Regions from separate parts of the Curtobacterium sp. SGAir0471 genome, predicted to be linked through region 1. Evidence: riboswitches for the same ligand, from Rfam matches in the RefSeq annotation. Region 1 holds a riboswitch; the other holds the start of a gene.
The links. Region 1 has a riboswitch for thiamine pyrophosphate ahead of C1N91_RS04520 (ECF transporter S component). Riboswitches for the same ligand answer to the same signal wherever they lie in the genome.
Positions count from the first base shown of each region.

Region 1 (8,230 bases):
CGCGGAGGTTTGTCGAGTAGTCGCCGCGGGCGGGCCCGTACGTGCCGACGACGTCCGCGAAGAACATCGCATCGAACTTTCCGCGCTCGAGCGTCTTCGCGAGGTCGGTCCACAGCGTCACGTCGTCGAAGTCGGCCTGCCGCGCCTCGGGGTGCCGCCAGAGGCCGTGCTGGATGTGCGACGTCGTGTTCATGACGAAGGCCGCGAAGCGCAGCGGACGGATCGGTGCATCGCTCATGGATCCATGGTGTCGACCGATGCCGCGCCGGCGACGTGACGTGACCTCGCGTTACGGGCGGTGTTCCGTCGGGGCCGGGCGGCGACCATGCTCCTGGGTCATGCCGATCCAGACGACCGCAGCCGCGCCTCCCGTCCGTCCCACCGATCCGTCGACGAACGCGACCCGACGTCGCGTCGCCCTCGCGTCGTTCGTCGGGACGACCGTCGAGTACTACGACTTCTACCTGTACGCGACGGCCTCGGCGCTCGTCTTCGCACCCACGTTCTTCCCGACCGTGACGCCCGCGGTCGGGGTCATCGCGTCGTTCGCGACCTACGGCGTCGGGTTCGTGGCGCGGCCGCTCGGCGGCATCGTGGCCGGGCATCTGGGTGACCGGATCGGGCGGAAGAAGCTGCTCGTCGCGTCGCTCGTGCTCATGGGGATCGCGTCGACGCTCATCGGGGTGATCCCCTCTGCGGCGACGATCGGCGTCGGGGCGGTCGTCGCGCTCGTGGTCCTGCGGCTGCTGCAGGGTGTCGCCGCGGGTGCCGAGTGGGGCGGGTCGGCGCTGCTGTCGGTCGAGCACGCGCCGGTGCGGCACCGGGGTCTGTTCGGGGCGTTCACCCAGATGGGATCCGCGGGCGGGATGCTCCTGGCGACCGGGGTCTTCACGCTCGTGCGGACCGTGCTCGGCAACGATGCGTTCCTGGCGTGGGGCTGGCGACTGCCGTTCCTGTTCTCGGCGGTGATCGTCGCGGTCGGGCTCGTCATCCGGCTCGGCGTCCAGGACGCCCCGGTGTTCCAGGAGCTGCGCGCGTCCGGTGGTGTCGAGCGGTTCCCGGTGTGGCAGGCGGTCCGCCGACACCCGCGGTCGATCCTGGTGACCGCCGGGCTGCGGCTCGTGCAGCCGGCGCTGTACTCGATCCTGACGACGTACTCGCTGACGTACCTCGGGGCGAAGCGCGGCGAGGAGGGGTCGGCCGCAGGCCTGCAGGCGGTGCTCGTGATCTCGGCGGTGTCCCTCGTGTCGACGCCGTTCTGGGGGTGGTTGTCGGACCGTGTCGGGCGCCGGCCGCTCGCGATCGGGTCGGCGGTCGGGATCGCGGTGCTGATCTGGCCGTTCTTCGCGTTCCTCGACGCCGGGCCCCTCGTGCTGCTCCCCCTCGTGGCGCTGATCGGCATGAGCGTGTTCCACGACAGCATCTACGGGCCGCAGGCGGCGTGGTTCGCGGAGCAGTTCCCGACGGGTCGGCGCTACTCGGGGATGAGTCTCGGCTACCAGATCGGGTCGATCTTCTCGGTGGGGTTGACGCCGTTGCTCGCGGCGGTGTTCGTCGAGGTGGGCGGGGGTTCGCCGTGGATCCTGTGCGCGTACCTCGGGGTGTACGCGGTGCTCTCGGTCGTGGCGGCGGTGTTCGCGGTGGACCCGGTGCGGGACGCGCGGCGGGTGGACGTCAGTCCGCGCGGCGGCGCCGGTCGCGCCGAGTGACTCCACGCGCTCAGCGACACTTCACGGGTCCCGACGGGCGTGAGGTGTCGCTGGGCGCGTGAACTCGCCGGACGAGTCGCCGCCGGCCCGCCCCTCCCTACGTCCGGACGACCACGTCGGCGAGCGCACGCGGCGCCTCGGCCGCGATGAACGCCCGCTCCTGCGCCGCCCAGCGCTCCCACTCGCGGGCGAACACCTCGCCGTCGCGACCGATCGCCCGGTCGCGCCGGACCTCGTCGTCGGCCTCGAGCCACACCCGGAGCGTCGCGAGTGGTGCGGACGCCCGGGAGAGCGCCCCGCACCCCTCGACCACCAGCGGCGCGTCCGGCTCGAGCGGCACCCACCCCGCGGGCTCGGACCGCCCCCAGTCCCACCGTCGGTACCCGGACCGCGTCCCGAGCACGTCCGACACCACCGCGTCCGCGGCCGCCCGCAGACCGTCCCACCCGGGGTAGACGTCGTCGAGGTGCACGACTCCTGCGCCGAGCCGAGCCGCGAGGGCGTCCCCCAGCGTGGTCTTCCCGGTGCCCGAGCGCCCGTCGACCAGCACGACGAGGCGCCTTCCGGCGGCAGCAGCAGTCCCGGCCGCGGCGGCGGCGAGCCCCTCGACGAGCGCCGCGTCGGGCGCTGAGCCCGACGCAGCGTCGGGCGCCGGGCCCGACGCAGCGTCGGGCGCCGAGCCCGACGCAGCGTCGGGCGTCGCGTGCGCGGTGGGCGCGGGCCGCCCGAGCTCAGGCACGCCAGCTCCCCACGGCCACGGCGACGGCGGTCGACACGACACCGATGCCCACCAGCACGGCGACCATCGCCCACTCCGGTCCCGCGAACCGCGCCGGCCGCGCCCACGTCCGCGGACCGGGAGCGCCGAACCCGCGCGACTCCATCGCCACCGCCAGGGTCGTCGCCCGTCGGAGCGCGAGCACGAGCAGCGCGAACGCCATCGACGCCCCGCGACGCAGTCGACCGTGGTCGGCGAGCCCGCGCGCGCGTCGCGCCATCGCGAGCTGGCGCCAGTCCTCGCCGAGCAGGGTCGTCATCCGCACCGCGGCGAGGGCCCCGAGCACGAACCGCGCCGGCAGCCGCAGCAGCTGTGCGAGCCCGTCCGCCAGGTCGGTCGGGTCGACCCCCACGAAGAGCAGCACCGCCGGCAGCCCGACCGCGAGGACCCGCAGCGCCGTCGCCAGCGCGAGCGCCAGCGATCCGTCGGTGACGTGCGCGAAGCCGAGGTCGAACCACTCCCGCCCGGAGGGCCGCCCGTACAGTGCGATGCTCAGCGCCGTCAGGGGCACGGCGACGAGCACCGGCGACGCCCGCAGTAGCGCGGTCCGCGGTGGGATCCGGAGGACCGGCAGGAGCAGGAGCTCCAGCGCGAGCGCGACCGATGCGGACACGACGTCGAGGCTCGTCACGAGGCACACGCCGAGCGCGAGCACACCGAGCATCGCCGCCACGGGTTGGACTCCGGCGACCCCGCGTCGGGTCCGGACGGGAGGCACGGCTCCCCCACCCTCGTCGGCGTGCGCGGTCGAGGTGGTCACCGGTGCACCTCCGTGGTCGGTCGGTTCAGGTCGGCACCGTCCGCCGCCCCGGTCCGTGCGTCCGCCGACGCCTCGTCACCGCCGCGCGTCACGGGTTCGGCCCGTGCGTCCGCCGACCACTCGTCGCCGCCGCTCGTCGTCGCCACGGGGTGTGCGCCGTCGGCAGCGAGCACGACCTCGTCGGCGTCGAGCGCGCGGACGAGGTCACGGTCGTGGGTCACCACGACGAGCGCCGTCCCCGCGTCCGCCGTCGCCCCGAGCAGGTCGACCACGGCCTGCCAGGTCGCGCGGTCCTGTCCCGAGGTCGGCTCGTCGAGCACGACCACCGGCGGCCTCGAGGCCACGACGGCCCCGATCGCGAGCCGTCGCTGCTCACCACCGGACAGCGTGAACGGGTTGGCGTCGGCGAGGTGCCGCAACCCGAACAGGTCGAGGAGCTCCTCGACCCGAGCGTCCACGTCCGTCACGCCGAGCGCGCGCGGGCCTGCGGCGAGCTCCTCGCGGACGCTGCGTGCGACGAACTGGTGCCCGGGGTCCTGGAACACCGTGCCGATCCGGGCGGCCAGCTGTCGGCTCGTCCACCGGTGTGGTGCGGGACCGGCGTCCTCGGCCAGCCCTGGCGTCGCCCGGAGCGTGCCGCCCGCGGGTCGCAGGAGTCCCGCGAGGGTGAGGCCGAGCGTCGACTTACCGACGCCGTTCGGGCCGGTGATCGCGAGGACCCGGCCGCGCCGGACCCCGAGGTCGATGTCGCTGCCGACGCGGGTGCCGCCGGTCCGTCCGAGGAGCCCACCGCGGGCGGTCGCGAGTCCCAGCGCCTCGAGCAGCAGCGTTCCCCCGTCGAGCGGGCGGAACGTGCCCTCGTCGGGCGGTGCACCCGGTGCGGTTCCGCCCGCTCGCGAGGAGGCCCGGTCCGCTGGCGCAGGAGCGCCGCCCGCTCGCGACGCGCCCCCGCTCCCTGGCGACGCGCCGCCGGCCGCGCGCGACGGGACCCCGCCTGCTCGGGACGAGCCCCGGGCCGGCTCGGCGCCCGGCACCCACACGCCGGCCGCGGTGAGCGCAGCGCCGTGCTCCGCGAGCACCGTCGCCGGGGCCCCGTCCGCGACCACGCCGCCGCCGGGTTCGAGCAGCACGAGGCGGTCGACCAGGTCGAGCCAGGTGCCGATCCGGTGCTCGACCACGAGCATGGTCGCGCCGGTGGTGTCGAGCAGCGCCCGGACGGCGTCGTGGACCTGCGCCACCCCCTCGGGGTCGAGGTTCGCGCACGGTTCGTCGAGCACGAGCACCCCCGGACGCATCGCGAGCACCCCCGCGAGCGCCAGACGCTGCCGCTGCCCGCCGGAGAGCCGGCTCGTGGACCGGTCGAGGGGCAGGTCGAGTCCGACGACCCCGAGCGCGTGCCGGACCCGTTCCCAGGTCTCGGCCCGGGGCACCCCGGTGTTCTCACAGCCGAAGGCCACGTCGTCGCCGATGCGCGACATCACCGTGTGGGCCTCGGGGTCCTGCATGACGAGGCCGACGCGCCCGCGGACCGCGCGGGGGTCGGCACCGTCGACCAGGACGGAGCCCTGCACGGCTGCCGCGGTGTCGTCGTCGGGGTCGGGTTCGTCGGCCAGGACCGCCGCCACCGCACGGAGCACCGTCGACTTGCCGGCGCCCGATGGACCGACGACCGCGACGCGCCCACCCGGCTCGACGACGAGGTCCAGGCCGCGGACGGCCCAGGCGTCGCGCCCGGCGTACCGCCAGCCCCAGTCACGGAAGACGACGCGCGCCGCCCCCGAGGACGACACGGCGGTCACCGGGCGGCGCGGGACCCGCGCTCGGCCTGCTCGGCGGCAGGCGTCTCGGTGTCGGTGGCCACCGCGTCCGCCGAGGTCGTCCCCGGGGCCTGCGACCGTCGAGCGTGCTCACGCCCCGCTGCGAACGAGGAGAGCACCCCGGTCGCGGCGAGCGCCCGGACGAGCAGCCACGAGCCGAGTCCGGCGATCACGGCGCCGGACACCACGGCGGACACGACGTAGACGGTCTTGAAGGCGGCGTCGAGGCCCGGGTACCAGAGCACCGTGTCGTTGATGCCGAGGGCGAGGCCGGCGGCGGCACCGGCGAGCACGACGACCGGCAGGCGGTAGGCGCGGTACAGGAACAGCGCGAGCACGAGCTCGGCACCGAGGCCCTGCACGAGGCCGGCCTCGAGCGTCAGCCACCCCCACTGCGTGCCGAGCAGCGCCTCGACGCTGGCGGCGACCATCTCGGCGTAGAGCGCGGCGCCGGGCTTCCGGACGACGATCGCGACGACCGGTCCGGCGAGCAGCCAGACCCCGCCGAAGAGCGCCTGGGTGCCGGGCAGGACCAGACCGGCGACGGCGCTGATCGGCTCGTAGCCGAACTCCCAGAGCTTGAAGACGACGCCGATCGCGACGGCGAGGACGCTGGCGACGACGATGTCGACGACCCGCCAGCGCAACGAGCGCTTCGGGGCGGTGGACGGTACTGCGGACTGCGTGGTTGCAGGCATGGTTGCTGACTCCTCCCTGCGCCGGCATGACCCGGATCAGGTTCGACGGTCGGAGCGCCGTTCGCTCCCTCTCAGCCCGGCGGTCCCGGACTCCCGTGTGTGTGGCAGCAGTCTAGACGCGGTCACGTCGTGTGACGCGTGCACGTGACGGACGGGAGGCCCGTGGCGGCGTCGCCACGGGCCTCCCGTCCGGTGGTTCACTTCTTGAGGGCGCGGATCACCTTGCTCAGGGCCTTGCCGGTCACCCAGATGGTCGGGATGCTCACCGCGAGCAGCGAGATGAGGTTGGGCTCGAACTGCAGGTCCTGTCCGGGGCGGCGCACGTAGGCGCCGACGGGGATCGATGCGCCGCCACCGCCGCCACCGCCGTTCTCGTCGTCGCCGCCGGCGCCGAAGCCGAACCAGCCGATCGACACCGGGATCAGGGTCTGGTCGCCGACCTCGACCGGCTCCCCGTAGTTCGTCGAGACGCCCACCGGGCGCACCTTGTCTGCGATCTGACTCACGATGTTGGCCATGCGCGCGAGGCTACTCGGCGGTTCCTCCACAGGGTGGGGTCGGGCCCGCGGTGTCCACGGCTGTGGCTTGTCTGCGGACGCCGGAGGCTCGCGCCGATATGTTGACGAAACCCACACCTGGAGGACCGTTTGCACACCTGGCCCGGCAACCCGTACCCCCTCGGGGCGACCTACGACGGCAGCGGCACGAACTTCGCCCTGTTCAGCGAGGTCGCCGACCGTGTGGAACTGTGCCTCTTCGACGACGCGGGGAACGAGGAGTGCGTCGACCTGGTCGAGGTGGACGCCCACGTCTGGCACGCCTACCTGCCGAACGTCGCCCCGGGGCAGGAGTACGGCTTCCGCGTGCACGCCCCGTACGACCCGGCGAACGGGCTGCGCGGCAACCCGAACAAGCTGCTCCTCGACCCGTACGCCAAGGCGACGAGCGGCGACATCGACTGGGACCAGGCGCTGTTCTCGTACACGTTCGGCGACCCGGACTCGACCGACGACCAGGACTCGGCGTCCCACATGATGAAGGGCGTCGTCATCAACCCGTTCTTCGACTGGCAGGGCGACCGGGCACCTCGGATCCCCTACGGCGAGACGGTGATCTACGAGGCGCACGTCAAGGGCCTCACCGAGACGCACCCCGACGTGCCCGAGGAGCAGCGCGGCACCTACGCCGGCGTCGCCCACCCGGCCGTCATCGAGCACCTCAAGCGGCTCGGGATCACGACGCTCGAGCTCATGCCCGTGCACCAGTTCGTCAACGACTCGACGCTGCAGGAGAAGGGGCTGTCGAACTACTGGGGCTACAACACCATCGGCTTCTTCGCCCCGCACTCGCACTACTCGTCCTCCGGCGACCGCGGCCAGCAGGTGCAGGAGTTCAAGGCGATGGTGCGCGAGCTCCACCGTGCGGGCATCGAGGTGGTCCTCGACGTCGTCTACAACCACACGGCAGAGGGCAACCACCTCGGCCCGACGCTGTCGTTCCGCGGCATCGACAACGCCGCCTACTACCGCCTGGTGGAGGACGACAAGCGGTACTACATGGACACGACCGGCACGGGGAACTCGCTCAACGTCGGGCACCCGCACTCGCTGCAGCTGATCATGGACTCCCTGCGCTACTGGGTCACCGAGATGCACGTCGACGGGTTCCGCTTCGACCTCGCCGCGGCGCTCGCCCGCGAGTTCTACGAGGTCGACCGGCTCGCGGCCTTCTTCGAACTGGTGCAGCAAGACCCGATCGTGTCGCAGGTGAAGCTCATCGCCGAGCCGTGGGACGTCGGGCCCGGCGGGTACCAGGTCGGCAACTTCCCGCCGCAGTGGTCGGAGTGGAACGGCAAGTACCGCGACACCGTGCGCGACTTCTGGCGGGGTGAGCCCTCGACCCTCGGCGAGTTCGCCTCGCGGATCTCCGGGTCGGCGGACCTGTACGAGCACGACGGCCGGACGCCCAAGGCGAGCATCAACTTCATCACCGCGCACGACGGCTTCACGCTGTACGACCTCGTCGCCTACAACGAGAAGCACAACGAGGCCAACGGCGAGGACAACAACGACGGCGAGAGCCACAACCGGTCGTGGAACTCCGGGGTCGAGGGACCGACGGACGACCCCGACGTCGCGGCGCTCCGGCTCCAGCGTCGGCGGAACTTCCTCGCCACGCTGCTGCTCAGCCAGGGCGTGCCGATGATCGCCCACGGCGACGAGCTCGGCCGGACGCAGCACGGCAACAACAACGTGTACGCGCAGGACTCCGCGATCAGCTGGATCGACTGGGAGCACGCCGACGACGAGCTCGTGCAGTTCACCGCCGACGTCGTGAAGCTGCGGCACGACCACCCGACGTTCCGGCGCACCCGCTACTTCAACGGCCGACCGGTGCGCCGGGGCGAAGGCGAGCCCCTGCCCGACGTCGTCTGGCTGACCCCCTCCGGCGATGCGATGGACCCGGAG
Region 1 is NZ_CP027869.1:976,922-985,151, reverse strand. Features, by position in the region: partial or broken gene C1N91_RS04545 (NtaA/DmoA family FMN-dependent monooxygenase) at 1-238, opposite strand, end outside; gene C1N91_RS04540 (MFS transporter) at 339-1,709, shown strand; gene C1N91_RS04535 (ATP-binding protein) at 1,807-2,448, opposite strand; gene C1N91_RS04530 (energy-coupling factor transporter transmembrane component T family protein) at 2,441-3,247, opposite strand; gene C1N91_RS04525 (ABC transporter ATP-binding protein) at 3,244-5,046, opposite strand; gene C1N91_RS04520 (ECF transporter S component) at 5,043-5,762, opposite strand; TPP riboswitch at 5,758-5,869, opposite strand; gene C1N91_RS04515 (hypothetical protein) at 5,960-6,280, opposite strand; gene glgX (glycogen debranching protein GlgX) at 6,410-8,230, shown strand, end outside.

Region 2 (8,230 bases), 350 kb from region 1:
GTGCCGGTGACGTCGCCCTCCTCGTCGGGGCGGACGTACTCGACCAGGCGGGCCGGCGCTCCGGCGGCGGTCCACGGGTCGCAGCCGATGAGCCGGAGCCCCTCGACGGAGCCGGGCAGGCGTTCGAGCAGGCTCGTGTGCTCCTCGGCGATCATGCGCTCGGAGGGGCGGGAGCGGACGGTCAGCACCACGTCGTCGCCGGTCAGCCGGAGGTCGGCCTGCGGGGCGTCCTCGCGGCGCCAGCGGTCGGGACGGCGGAGGGTGAGGCGGGAGGTTCGGTCCTCGGTGCCGAGCGGGGCGGGGACGGCCATGCGTCGAGGCTACGTGGCGGCCGCTGCGGGGACGCCGACGGCTCGCCGGTGACCGGCGGCGAGGGCTGCGGCGACGGCGACGGCGCCGTCAGGGTCGGCGGGGCCGGGGCGAGGGTGGCGGGGGCACGGGCTTCGCCGCGACGACGTCGGCGAGCCGGACCTCGAGGGCCCCCCGGCGTGTCTCGATCGTCACCGTGTCGGCGGTGCGGGCGGTCAGCGTGCCGAGGGCGTCCTGCGCGCCGCCGCCGTGCCGCGCCCGCACCACGAGCCGGTCACCGAGCGCCGCGTCGGACAGCACGCCGAGCGCCAGTGCCCGGGCGAGGGCGTCCTGCTGCCGCGGTTCCTGCACGCGTCGAGCGTAGGGCCTGCTCGCAGGACCGGGCCGCCTAGGCTGGGCGGATGGAGAAGGCACGCGTCGACAGCTGGATCTGGGCGGTGCGGATCACGAAGACCCGCTCCGCGGCGACCAGCGCGTGCAAGGCCGGCCACGTCCGGGTGAACGGCGAGCGCGCGAAGCCGGCCCAGCCGATCGCCCCCGGGGACGAGGTCCGGGTCCGCCAGCACGGCTTCGACCGCGTGGTGGTCGTGCGGGGCATCATCCTCAAGCGCACGAGTGCGACCGAGGCGGCGAAGCACTTCGAGGACCGCACCCCGCCGCGGCTCCCCCGCGAGGAGGCCGGGTTCGTCCCGACGCGCGACCGCGGGGCCGGGCGTCCGAGCAAGCGGGAGCGCCGCGACCTCGAGAAGCTCCGCGGGTACTGAGTCCCGGGTCGGCCGCCTCAGACGAAGCGGACGGTCTGCTGCAGGCGGTCGCGGATCTCGAACACGTCGACGGAGCCCTCCGGCGAGAACACCCCGTTCAGGACCTGTCCCAGGGCGCTCCGCCGGACCAGGAGCGCGGTGGGCTTCCGCGCCGGGCCGACGACCTGGACGTCCTCGTCGACGGCGGCGTCCGGTACGACCATCAGCCGCCCGGTGAACTTCACACGCGTCTGCTTCTGGACGGCCCGGGCAGCCCGCACGAGCTCCTTGACCGGGCGCTCCCCCGGTGCCAGGGTCTCGCCGGCGATCTCGCCGTGCTCGATGCGCACCGGCGCTCCCCAGTCGATCGACTCGACGGCCCAGAGTCCGCTCGGGGTGAGGACGGCGTGGTCGAGCTTGCCCTCGGCACCGGCGTCGAGGTCGTGCCAGACGCTCACGCCGATGCCCATCTCGGACACGATCGCGGCCGTCGCCTCCTCGGCGAGTGCCTCGGCGAGGAGGCGCCGGATGTGCCGAGGCGCCGAGCGGACGAGTGCGGGGTCGTATGGGTCCTCGATCGGGTCGCCGAGGCCGACCCACTCGCGTTCGGCCTGCAGGAACACCTCGCGCGAGCGACCACCCGGGTGGCCGTGCGAACGCGCCCGCGGCCGGGAGTCGCGGCGGGCGGTCGGGGGCGCGAAGCCCCCGCCGTCGTCGTGCGACCAGACGGACGAGCCGGACGGGCCGGACGCCGTACGTGGGGCCGACGCGCGCGACCCCGCGTCGTACGCGCGCCGGGCGGCAGGGGTCCCGATGCGCTCCCACGCGATCTGCACCTGGCGGAAGCGTCGGGCGTCGCCGCCGAGGTCGGGGTGGGTCTCGCGGGCGGCCCGGCGGTAGGCGCGACGGAGCTCGTCGTCGTCGGCGGTCGCGGGGACGCCGAGGACCTCGTACGGGGTGGCGTCGGCCGGGCTGTCGGTCATGGCCCTGCGACACTACCCGCTGCAGCATCGGAGTCCGCCGCGTGCGCGCTGGGAGCTGCCGGGAGGCCCGGTGCACGTCCGACGCGTGCGTCCGGTCCCCGGGACGCCGGCGTCAGCACGAGACGCCTCGACCCGACGCTTGCGCCGGGTCCTCGAGACGCCGGTGTCCGGTGGAGACGCCGCGCGCCGGTCGAGACGCCGCGGGATCCAGCGGCGTCTCGCGTGCTGGGCGGTGTCTCGCGTCCACGCCGGCGTCTCGCGTCCACGCCGGCGTCTCGCGTCCACGCCGGCGTCTCGCGTCCTCGTCGGCGTCTCGCCTCGACACCCGTGTCGATGGGGGTCAGCCCGCGGTGACTGCCTCGTGGATCGCGTCGGCGTGCGACTCGATCCAGGTGACGTCCGCGCGGTACAGGTCGGCGTGTCCGTGCTCCAGGTCGCTGAGGAACTTCGGGTTCCCCGCCGCGGCCTCGGTCTCCATCGTCGTGACGAGGGCGACGAGCGACGCCGTCATCGTCTCGACGAGCACCCCGCGGGATCGGTCGTCGAGCCCGTAGGCGCGGCAGAACTCCACCGCGCGGTCGAGGCGTTCGTCGAGCCCCGGCGCGGTGCCGCCCTCGACCAGTCCGGTGGTGAACGGCGCGAAGCGGTAGACGGCGCTCGCCACGTCCCAGACCCGCGGTCCGGGGTGCGCAGTGTCGAAGTCGATGAGCCCGACGGCAGCGATGCCGTCGTAGACGCAGTTGTACGGCGCGAAGTCGCCGTGCACGATCGTCTCGACCGGCAGTCGTTCCGCCTGCGACCACACGTCGACCGTCGCGTCGCGCGGGTAGGTCGCCGCGACGTCGTGGTACTGGCGGAGCAGCCGCGCGGAGGTGACGAGGGCGGCCTCGCTCGCGATCTCGGTGCTCCACGGGTAGTTCCCCGCCGTGCCGGGTACGAAGCTCACCGTCTCGACCGCGCCGCCGACGGCGATCGGTTCCGGGGCCGCGACGAACCCCTGCTCGTGCAGGTGCGCGAGCAGCCGGTGGACCGTCGGCGTCCAGGGCCCCGCGGGGCGGTGGACGCGGTCGTCGGCTCTGGTGACACGCTCCATCGTGACCTCCTGATCGGTACGTCTCCGTTGACGTGAGGGTCAGCGTAGCGACGGTGGCCGGAGAATGTCTCGATCCGGTCACGAACGCCGTGTGACGTTCTCGCTGCGCTCGGGATGCAAGCTTGCATGCAAGGCGTAGGATCGGCTGTCGTGAGCGACACCAACACCGAGCTCCCCGCGGCCGAACGGGCCTACGAGCACGTCAAGCGGGCGATCATCCGCGGGGACCTGCCGGGCGGCACCGCGATCAGCGAGAACGCCCTGTGCCAGGAGATCGGCGTCTCACGGACTCCGGTGCACGAGGCGTTCCTGCGTCTCGCGGCCGAGGAACTCATCCTGCTCGGGGCGCGCCGGGGTGCCGTCGTGCGCCCGATGTCCCCGAACGAGGCGGCGGACGTGCTGGAGATGCGCGAGGCGATCGAGTCGACGGCCGCGGCCCGCGTCGTCACCGACGGCCGCGCTGCGGAACTGGCACCGCGCCTCCAGGCCGAGCTGGCGGAACAGGAGGCGGCGGTGGCGGCCGGTGACGTCGACCGGTTCGTCGAGCGGGACGCGGCGTTCCACGCGGCCGTGATCGCGGCGTCGCGCAACGCGATCGCGGTCCTGTTCGCCCGGACGCTGAGCGACCGGCAGCAGCGGCTCCGGCACCAGCTGATGCGGCTCCGGCCGGAGCAGTTGCAGGCGTCGCTCGACGACCACCGCGCACTCGCCGCCGCACTCGACGACGGCGACGCCGAGCGGTACGCCGCGGTCCTCCGCGCCCACGTGGCCTCGCACCGGGGTGCGCTGTGAGCGGTGCGACCGGGAGCATCCCGACCACCGGGTCGGTCGCGGTGCCGGCGAGCCGGGTGGCGCCGTGGGCGATGGTCTGGGGTGCGGTCTTCGTGTGCTCGTGGGGCGGCAACCAGTTCTCGCCGCTGCTGCTCATGTACGAGGAGCGGGCGCACTACTCGTCCCTGCTCGTCAACGCCTTCCTCGGCGTCTACGTGCTCGGGCTCGCACCCGCGCTGCTCGTCGCCGGGTCACTGTCCGACCGGCACGGACGGAAGCCGCTCATGCTCGTCGGCATCGGCGCCGCGGTCGTCGGCAGCGGACTCCTGGCACTCGGGCCGCTGGGGCCGGGGTTCCTGGCGGCCGGACGGCTGTTCTCGGGGGTGACGGTGGGCATCGCGATGGCGGTCGGCAACAGCTGGGTGAAGGAGCTCTCGCAGGGACGGCACGACCCCGGAGCCGACGTCGGCTCGGGAGCACGGCGTGCATCACTGGCGTTCACGCTCGGGTCCGGGATCGGTGCGCTCGTCGCGGGCGGGATCGCGCAGTGGGGTCCCGCGCCCGAGGTCCTGCCGTTCCTCGTGCACGTCTGCGTCGCGGCGCCGTTCGCCCTCGTGGTGTGGCGGGCGCCGGAGACCGCGGTGCACGGCGGTCTGGCCGGGCCGTGGTGGCGGCAGCTCGCGATCCCGAGCGCCGGGCACCGCCGGTTCACGCGGGTCGTCGTCGTCGCCGCGCCGTGGATCTTCGGGTCGGCCGCGATCGGTTACGGGTACCTGCCGACCCGGCTGGCCGGTGCGACCGGCCAGTGGGGGCTCGTGTTCGCCACGGCCGCGACCGTCGTGGCGCTCGGGGTGTCGAGCGCCGTGCAGCCGTTCGCGAAGCGGGTGCACTCGGTGTCCTCGGCGCGCGGGCTCGTGACCGCGGTCGCGGTGGTGACCGTCGGTATCGCGATCGTGCTCCTGGCGATCGAGCTGCAGTCGGTGTGGGTGGGGCTCGTGGCGAACGTGGTGATCGGTGTCGGGATGGGGACCGCGCTGGTCTCGTCGTTGCTCGAGGTGCAGCGGATCGCCGGGTCGCGGGACCTGGCCGGGTTGACGGGGGCGTTCTACGCGGTGGCCTACAGCGGGTTCCTCGCGCCGGCCGTCATCGCGGCGGTCGTGGGTGGCGCCGGGGTGCCGGTGTCGGTGGTCCTGGCCGTCGTGGTCGGGCTCGGCGTGGTGTCGTGGGTGGCGCTGCTGGTGTCGTCGCGGCGCTACGTGCCCGAGGACTGACGGAGCGGCGGTCGGGGCTACTGCTCGCGGAACCAGCCCGGGCCGCGCACCTCGGCGCCCAGGGCCTCGACGCGGGTCCGGAGCTCCCGGTCCGCCGTGACGACGACGACCGGTGCGTGACCGTCGTCGAGCGCCGAGCGGGCGGCCTCGACGATCGCGTCGTCGCCGGAGCCCTCGGCCCGGACGACCGCGACCGAGGCGCCGCCGTGGTCCGCGCCGACCCCGGCCGTCCCGCCGGCACCGTTCCCCGTCGCCGCTGCGGCACGTGCCTCACCCTCGAGCACCACCGTCCACCGAGGCCACCACCGCGCGAACGGCAGCCCGAGCTCCCCCGCGTCCACGCCCTGTGCGGCGAGCGCCGCCACGGACGACAGCAGTCGCTCCGCCGCACCCGCGCGGTCCCGCCACCAGCCGTCCGGCACGCTGCCGACCACGTTCGCCGCGTCGACCACCACGTGCGGGACGGTCTCGATCGCGGCTCGGAGCGCCGGCCACGAGGCACCGAAGCCCGGGTGCAGCGGCAGCGCGTCGACCTCGGCGACGGGCACCCACGACAGTGCGAGGCTCTCGCGGTCGGCGATCACCGGCTCGAACGGGGTCCGGGCCCGGCCGACGACGGTCGTGTAGGTCCAGAACCCGAGGTCGAGCACGGCGGCGTGCCGGAGGTCGATGCCGTCCTCGGGCACCCCCGCTTCCTCGGCGGACTCGCGGAGCGCCGCGGTGACGGCGTCCTCGCCCTGGTGCCGTGCTCCGCCGGGGATGCCCCACGTGCCGCCGTGGTGGCTCCACTCCACGCGGTGCTGCAGGAGCACGCGTCCGGCGCCGTCGTCGACGAGCAGTCCGGCCGCGCCGAAGCGTCCCCAGGCCTTCGTGCCGTCCGGTCCGACGGCCCACGCGTCGCCGGGGTCTCGGGGTCCGGGCGGCGGTCCGGGAGGGGTCACGTCAGGCACCCGTCAACACTGGCACACCGCACCCCCGGTGTGCCCGGAGGACGAAGTCGGACGTCGTGTACGGTGTCGTCCGAGACACGGGGTGCCGCACCGAGCGGCTGAGATCACACCCGTCGAACCTGCTCGAGCTCGTACTCGCGAAGGGATCGTCCATGCACACTGCTGCGCCCGTACCCGGATCCGCCGGCGCCCCGTCCCCGGACTGGGCTGCCCGCACCGCCACGCTGCTCGAGGAGGTGCGCGCCCGCAGCCCCCTGGTGCAGTGCATCACGAACACGGTGGTGCAGAACGTGACGGCGAACGTCCTGCTCGCCCTCGGCGCCTCCGCCGCGATGGTCGACGTCACCACCGAGGCCGGCCCGTTCGCCCGGGTGGCCGACGCCCTGCTCGTCAACACCGGCACACCGCATCCCGAGCCGCGCGCGGCGTCGGTCGAGGCGGTCACCGCCGCGGTCGACGCCGGCACCCCGTGGGTCCTGGACCCCGTCGCGGTCGGCTCGCTGCCGGTCCGCACCGCCCTCGCCCACGAGCTGCTCGCGCTCCGGCCGTCCGTGCTCCGCGGCAACGCCTCGGAGGTCCTCGCACTGCTCGGCGCCGCCGACGGGGGCCGCGGGGTCGACAGCACCGCCGGGACGGACGAGGCACGGGAGGCCGCGCTCCGGGCGTCGGACGGGAGGCTCGTGGGCGCCGTCGCCGTGTCCGGTCCCGTCGACCTGCTGGTCGCGCCGGGTACGGGCGTGGTGCGGGTCGCGAACGGAACACCGCTGCTGACGCGCATCACCGGGGGCGGCTGCGCGCTCGGCGCCGTGATCGCCGCCTTCGCGGCGGTGGTCCCGGAGGACCCCGGCACGGCCGCCGTCGCCGGCACCCTCGTCCACACGGTCGCCGCCGAGCTGGCCGCACGGGACGCCGGCGGGCCCGGCACGTTCCAGCCACTGTTCCTCGACCGCCTGGCAGCGCTGACCCCCGAGGACGTCGTCCGGGTGGCTCGCGTCACGACGCACGTCACGGCACCTGCGGCGGTCCGACCGTGAGCGCCCCGGTGGACCTCGGCGTCTACCTGGTCACCGACCCCGTGCTCGTCGACCGGCACGGCAGGGGCGTGCTCGGCGTCGTCCGTGCCGCGGTCGACGCCGGCGTGCGGCTCGTGCAGGTGCGGGACAAGCAGGCGCCGGTCCGCGACCTCCTCGCCCTGACCGCCGCGGTGGCCGACGCCGTCGGGGACCGCGCGACCGTCGTGGTGGACGACCGGACCGACGTCGCGCTCGCAGCCCGACGCGCCGGACGCCGGGTCGCGGGCGTCCACCTCGGCCAGTCGGACCTGCCGGTCGCCGCCGCCCGGGCGCTCCTCGGGCCGGACGCCCACGTGGGGCTCACCGCGAACACGCCGGAGCACCTCGCCGCCGTCGCGGCGCTGCCCCGCGGCACGGTGGACCTGCTCGGGGTCGGTGTCGTCCACCCCACCGCGACGAAGCCGGACCACCCGCCGGCGCTCGGCGTCGACGGCGTCGCCCGGATCGTGCGCGCTGCTCGGCCGCTCGGGCTCCCGTGCGTCGCGATCGGCGGGGTCGCCCTCGACGACGTCGCGCCGCTGCGGGCGGCCGGTGCCGCGGGCGTCGCGGTGGTGGCCGGGATCTGCGCCGCCGCCGACCCGCACGCGGCGGCAGCGGCCTACGTCCGCGCGTGGAGCGGGGCATGACCGCCCCGGGCGCAGGAACCGGCACCGGCACCGGAGCGTCGGGGCGCACGGGGCACGTCGTGCAGGCTCGACCGGGCGGGCTGCTCGTCCCGCGTGTCCTCAGCATCGCGGGCACCGACCCGACCGGCGGCGCGGGGCTGCAGGCGGACCTCAAGGCGATCGCGGCGCACGACGGCTACGGGATGGGGGTCGTCACGGCCCTCGTCGCGCAGAACACCCACGGGGTCCGGTCGGTGCACGTGCCCGACGTCGGGTTCCTCCGGCAGCAGCTCGACGCCGTGTCGGACGACGTCGTGGTCGACGCGGTCAAGGTCGGGATGCTCGGCACCGTCGAGGTCGTCCGCACGGTCACCGACTGGCTCCGCGAGCACCGCCCACCCGTGGTCGTCGTCGACCCGGTGATGGTCGCAA
Region 2 is NZ_CP027869.1:1,322,506-1,330,735, reverse strand. Features, by position in the region: gene C1N91_RS06130 (hypothetical protein) at 1-311, opposite strand, end outside; gene C1N91_RS06125 (hypothetical protein) at 400-660, opposite strand; gene C1N91_RS06120 (RNA-binding S4 domain-containing protein) at 711-1,073, shown strand; gene C1N91_RS06115 (J domain-containing protein) at 1,091-2,035, opposite strand; gene C1N91_RS06110 (phosphotransferase) at 2,376-3,128, opposite strand; gene C1N91_RS06105 (GntR family transcriptional regulator) at 3,279-3,920, shown strand; gene C1N91_RS06100 (MFS transporter) at 3,917-5,170, shown strand; gene C1N91_RS06095 (NUDIX domain-containing protein) at 5,188-6,120, opposite strand; TPP riboswitch at 6,189-6,284, shown strand; gene thiM (hydroxyethylthiazole kinase) at 6,273-7,154, shown strand; gene thiE (thiamine phosphate synthase) at 7,151-7,819, shown strand; gene thiD (bifunctional hydroxymethylpyrimidine kinase/phosphomethylpyrimidine kinase) at 7,816-8,230, shown strand, end outside.
Region 2: another riboswitch for thiamine pyrophosphate. It lies ahead of thiM (hydroxyethylthiazole kinase); the one in region 1 lies ahead of C1N91_RS04520 (ECF transporter S component).